DNA from 2 places in the Paenibacillus vortex V453 genome. Region 1 is predicted to be linked to the other one. Evidence: predicted binding sites of a transcription regulator. Region 1 holds the regulator's gene; the other holds the start of a gene.
What was found. Region 1 encodes LexA, which represses DNA repair genes until DNA is damaged. Its sites were predicted from a motif close to CGAACATATGTTCG; they were not measured.

Region 2: the regulator LexA is predicted to act here: its motif matches at 2,167-2,180, upstream of recA (recombinase RecA).

The regions. Positions count from the first base shown of each region.
Region 1 covers NZ_ADHJ01000020.1:226,684-229,859, forward strand. Annotated here, with positions in the region: gene PVOR_RS12910 (hypothetical protein) at 1-115, shown strand, start outside; gene PVOR_RS12915 (RNA polymerase sigma factor) at 254-793, shown strand; gene PVOR_RS12920 (hypothetical protein) at 786-1,604, shown strand; gene lexA (transcriptional repressor LexA) at 1,678-2,304, opposite strand; gene PVOR_RS12930 (LysM peptidoglycan-binding domain-containing protein) at 2,479-2,850, shown strand; gene PVOR_RS12935 (DUF896 domain-containing protein) at 3,050-3,176, shown strand, end outside.
Region 2 covers NZ_ADHJ01000037.1:447,475-450,650, forward strand. Annotated here, with positions in the region: gene PVOR_RS19880 (regulatory protein RecX) at 157-894, opposite strand; gene recA (recombinase RecA) at 1,035-2,096, opposite strand; gene PVOR_RS19890 (competence/damage-inducible protein A) at 2,388-3,176, opposite strand, start outside.

The DNA of each region.
Region 1 (3,176 bases):
GGGTTTTTACGGATCTGAGCAGGATTTTAATCTTACTGCTGATATAGAATCCGTAAGAAGATTTGGTTCTGAATTTAAATTGGATTGGGACCAGGCTCCTTTAACGACTGAGTAACATAATCTTTAGAAACCAGATAACATTAACCGGGAATGAAGGGGATCTACTCCATGTGGGGGAAGATGCCTTTTTTATTTATCAAAATTAGGGAACTTTTACTCGCTTCAATGACTCTAATTAGATGAGGTGAATCGGTTGGAGCTTGAATACGTAACACAAATGTCGAAGATGGATACACAAACCTTGAATGAAATGATGAACCAGTATGGAAATGATATATGGAATTACGCCTATTTTTTGACCAAGCAACATGCTCTTGCTGATGACATTGCCCAAGAGGTTTTTATTAAGGCCTATTATGGAATACATACGTTTCGTGGGCAGTCGGCGTTAAAGACATGGCTGCTTACGATTACAAGACATACGGCGTTCCGGCATAAACAGGCTTTTTTCTTGCGGAAAGTGACCTTGCAGGACAAGCCGCGTCTGGATGCGCAGAGCCGGTCAGCTGAAGCGGAATATATGGAAAGTCAGTATACGGATGAGATATGGAGGATGATTATGAGTCTGCCAAGAAAGTTCAGGGAGGTGCTGGTTCTAGATCTTTACTACGAAATGCCGATCACTCAGATAGCGGAGCTTCTAAACGTAGCCACTGGTACGGTTAAATCCAGGCTGTATCGGGCGAGAAAAAAAGTGCAGAACATGTTAAAGGAGAATTCTGGTTATGAATGAGGAAAAGCCTGATTGGTACGAGCGAGCGCAACAAGGTCCTTTTCAAAATGAACCATTTACCGCCGAGATGAAAAATAAGGTACAGGTGTCATTGACCCAAGGTAGCCATAGATCAAAGCGTCGTCCATATTTACGTGTTGGTATGACTGGCGTGCTATTGTTTGTCATTCTACTGCTATTGATTCAGTTTCCTTGGGGGGAACGTACGGTACAACAGCATACGGCAGGGGGGGGACCATCCCCATCTGTGACGGAGACGATTCGCGCAGAAGGTACAACGGATGAAGGAACGTTACAGGTAGTTGCCGTCGATAAGGAAGAGATAACGGAATTAGGAGCTCCCAGCTGTTTCGGACTCGAAACGGATCTGTCGTTTAAAGGGGATTACAAAGTGAAGTACACGGCAGAGGGGACTTCGGAGGATGTGGTTGTCCTTGAGGATCTCACCTTCATACAACCAACTTCCGCTTCTCTTCAGATGATTCGATTGCCTTTTCAGGAAGCGGATGTGTTCATACTCGCCCCGCAATATAAGGACTGTCACGGAATACAAATCTATGCATTTGCGGTGGAGCATGGGAGTGGTAAGGCGGTGCAGCTGCAATTTGAGGAGGAGTTTTCTAGAGCCAGCACGTCCTATTACAGACCGGGCACTACACCTACGGTGAAAGATAATAAGCTTGTTCTGAAGTCCACGGAGGGTCCAGGCGGGGAAGGCTCGCCTGAATATAATATGGCTGAGAGAATGTATCAATTAGATCTTAGGCAAAATGCCATGGTGATGGTCTTGCGCAAGGACCGGAAATCTTAAGGATTAAATAACGTAGCACAAGAGGTTACCATCCAACTAAGGAAGGTAACCTCTTGTTCATTGATATATGAAGTTAGTGTACATCCCTAAAGAGACCGATGACTTTACCGAGAATGGTTACATGATTCAGGCGCAGGGGCTCGTAAGTAGGATTCTCCGGCTGCAAGCGAACGTGGTCCTTCTCTTTGTAGAAGGTCTTTACGGTTGCTTCGTCTTCCTCTGTCATCGCTACTACAATGTCCCCATTGTCTGCAGTTTGCTGCTGGCGAACAATGACATAGTCACCGCTATGTATGCCAGCTTCAATCATGCTGTCACCAACAACAGATAACATGAATACCTTATCGTCGCCTACATAATGCTGAGGGAGAGGGAAGTAATCCTCGATGTTCTCCATGGCGGTAATAGGTACGCCTGCAGTGACTTTACCGACAACAGGCACTCTGGCAATGGTGTGGGTAAACAGATTAGCGCTATCGGATTCTTCTTGGCCAAGCAGTTCGATCGCTCTTGGCTTCGTAGGGTCACGGCGGATCAGGCCTTTCTTCTCCAATCGGTCTAGATGCCCATGGACCGTTGAACTGGAAGCTAGTCCTACAGCCTCGCCGATTTCCCGGACAGAAGGCGGGTAACCCTTGCTACGAACTTCGTTGCGGATAAACTCTAAGATCGCCAGCTGGCGGCTGGATATTTTCGACATGCCGTATCAACCCCATTTAGTAACGTTTGGGAAAATTATAACATAGAACTTCCGTTCGTACAAACATAAGTTCTAAAAAAGATAGAACAAATGTTCTTTTAGGTATTGTATCAAACAAATGTTCGTGTTATTATGAATTCATAAGAGAACACTTGTTTGGGAGATGATGATTCCATGTTGAAATACAGTACATACCGTAGTATTTATGAGAACGTTCCTGTGCGAACGGAGAAGTCTTCGGTGACTTGGGTCTATCAATTAAAAACCAGAATGACTTCCATCCCCTTAATTAAACTTCTATTCATTCTGCTGATTGTTGCATCCTTTTGGACGGGGGCCTATTCCGTTTTTGCCGGGGGAATGGAGAAGCCGACAGGTGAGAAGTTGGTCATTGTTCAATCCGGCGATAGTTTATGGCGTATCGCTTCCCTTCATAAACCAGCTGATATGGATACGCGCGTATATATTGATAGTATTAGAAGAACGAACGGTTTGAAAGGTCCTGACATACAGGCAGGAGAGGTGTTATCATTACCGGTGTGGTAATGTAATGAGAAATCCATTCTAACGCATATTGTGTATTTCTAATTACTAATACTCTATTGTTAATGATGGGGAGAACCCATTCATACTGATCATACATTCATATTTATTCTTAATGAGAGTTTGCAAGGGTGCGGTTTCCTTGACAAGCTCTTTTTCACATGTTTAAGTTATAAATGATATTGGAATTGGAGGAGAAGGCATGGATATTGATACTTTGGTGGAACGCATTAATGTATTAGCAAGAAAACAGAAGAGTGAAGGGTTGACCGAAGAAGAGCAGAAGGAACGGGCTGAGCTTCGGGAAATATACCTTAACAATATTCGTA
Region 2 (3,176 bases), on a different contig from region 1:
TTTTTTGGAAGGAAAAAGGTTTCTAATTTATGATAAAAGATTCATATTTATTTTAGTATTTATAAAAAGATATTGTCAAGGGAAAGCAATGGGTAAACGTCAGTTTCATCCAGTGGAACCAAATTCTTTTGCGAAGTTCTGCATAATGGCTGCCTTTTATTCGAAGTCATCCAGCTCTTCGTCCCACTCGCCTTGTTGCTGATCCTCTTCAATCAGAAGTTTAAGTACCTGCCGTACCTGTTCTCCACCAAACCCACGCCGCATTAAATAGGCGCCCGTTTTACGTTTGCGATCCAGCAGCTCGCCATGGGTTTGCTGCCATTTTTTCCTCCCGACCGTCAGCGCACTCTCAAGTTCCGCATCCGCGCTAATCTCGCCCAACGCCTCTGATATAAGCTCAGTGCCTATTCCCTTTTGCCTCAGTTCCTGCTTAACCCACAATCTTCCCTTCTTATGGCTCGTCATTCGCTGTTCCGCCCACATCTTGGCATAGAGCGCATCATCTACGAGGTTATCCTTCTCCAAGCGCTCCAAGGTTGTTTCTACACTATTCTGCTCAAAGCCTTTTTGCTGCAGACGCTGTGAAATTTCCTTAGCCGTTCTGGGTTTTCGGGACAGATGATTCAGCGCCTCTACGTAAGCGCGCTGCCGTTCATCTGCAACAATAATTTCCTGCAGTTCCTCCTTGCGAAAAACATTGCCCTTCAACAAACGGTATTTCAGCATAACGTCCTCATGAACGGTCATCTGATAAGGCCCAAATGCGATCTGATAGCGGTGTTTGGGCTTTCTCAGCATCTCGACCGAAGTTACGATCAGATCCTCATTATCGGGAAAATGTCCAATACCTGAAGTTTCCTCCTCTTCAGACACTCCCATATTCTCTTCTTTCATAAACGCTCCTTTCACTTCAGCATCAATATCCCGGCAAAAATATCCGAGCGATTCCTCGATTAAGTTAAATGCAAAGAAGACCGTCAGGCGTTACAAACACCGGACAGTCCTCAACACTGTAAAAGCTCAAACCGTAATTACTACTCTACCTTAAACAATTCCTGCTCTTCTATTTCATCTTGTTCCTTATCCTCAGCGGAAGGCTCAGGAACAGCCGTGGTCAGGTTGCTTGCTTCACGGATTTTATTCTCGATTACACTCGCGATTTCCGGATGCTCCTTCAAGAATTGCTTCGCATTCTCACGTCCTTGACCCAGACGGTCGCCAGAATAAGAATACCACGCACCACTCTTGTCTACGATATCCAGTTCCGTTCCGATATCAATCAGGCTTCCCTCTCTAGAGATGCCCTCACCGTACATAATATCTAGCTCAGCCTGTTTGAAAGGCGGCGCTACCTTGTTCTTAACAACCTTAATCCGTGTGCGGTTACCCACCACATCGTTACCCATCTTGATGCTCTCAATCCGGCGCACGTCCAAACGAACCGTGGAATAGAACTTCAGAGCACGTCCGCCCGGAGTAGTCTCAGGGTTACCGAACATAACACCAACCTTCTCACGAAGCTGGTTGATAAAGATGGTAATCGTTTTCGACTTATTGATGGCACCCGACAATTTACGAAGAGCCTGAGACATCAGACGAGCTTGCAGACCCACGTGGGAATCACCCATATCGCCTTCAATTTCAGCTTTCGGCACAAGCGCAGCAACCGAGTCAATAACAATAATATCTACGGCACCACTGCGTACCAATGCTTCCGCAATTTCAAGCCCCTGTTCACCCGTATCCGGTTGGGAGAGCAGCAATTCATCAATATTAACACCCAGTTTGCTTGCATACGATGGATCCAAGGCATGCTCGGCATCGATAAATGCAGCTTGTCCGCCAGCCTTCTGAACTTCAGCAATAGCATGGAGGGCTACTGTTGTTTTACCGGAGGATTCCGGTCCATATACTTCAATAATCCGGCCTTTAGGCAAACCGCCGGTTCCTAAAGCTATATCCAACGCCAACGATCCACTTGGCACAATCTCTACCTGCATATGGGTGGACTCACCCAGTTTCATGATGGAACCTTTACCGAACTGTTTCTCTATCTGACGAAGCGCCATCTCCAGCGCAGCACGACGATCTGACAATTGTTCCACAACCCTTCACTGTTGATAGTCATATCATACCTTGTTTTGACACGTTTGCCAAGCTTTTTTTCGAACATACATTCGTTTTTTTTATTCGGCGCTCCTTCCCTCCCATGCTCTGAACCCTATGTAAAAAAGAAGAAGAACCGCAGCAATATCATTCGATATGCCACGGTTCTTCCGTACTTCACATTATACTCGGAACCATTCTTCAATTCAAGAACAGCTACCAAGACAGGTGTAAATAATTTACTTTTTATCAAAAGCGGCTTCCTTCGGCTTAGGGGGAAGCTAGGCCCGCTTGGAGGCAACGAGACGCTGCCAAAGCCGATACAGCAGCGCCTTGGTTGCACGGAGCCGGATCGTCTCACGGTTGCCCTGCAGGTGCAGCTCATGCACTTCCGTTTCTTTTCCCCGTTCGGACAATCCAATGTACACAAGGCCAACGGGCTTGCGTTCGGCGTAACCTGGACCTGCTACACCTGTTACCGACAAACCAAAATCACTGTCGGTCACCATCCGGACATGATCCGCAAGCGCCTCGGCAACCTCCGCACTGACAGCGCCCGGCGCATCATCACCTTCAAGCAGCGCATGCGGGATATGTACAAGCTTCTCTTTGATCTGATTGGTATAACAGATGATTCCGCCCAGAAACATCGAAGCACTGCCGGGAATGGATGTCAGCGCCTCTGCCACGAGCCCTCCGGTACAACTCTCGGCCGCGCTCAGCGTCCAGCTTCGATCTGCCATAAGGTCTACAATGACCTTCTCAATCGGCACGTCCTCGTTGGCATACATAAACTCAGGACCTCTCTCCTGAATTCTGGTCTCCAGCTCATTCAGCCGGACCATAGCCTCAGACTCACTCGCTGCCTTCGTGGAGATCCGGACCGTAACCTCCCCTTCCTTGGCATACAAGGCGATGGTCGGATCCGTCTGTGCGGTTATCAGGTCCTCCAGCCGCTGATCAAGTGCGGATTCCCCAATGCCTGCGAACTTGAGCATCTTCGAGTAGATGGGGAGCTCGCCGGTCAGGACGTGCTGAAGAAGCCAGGGCTTGGCCTCCTGCTCAAACAT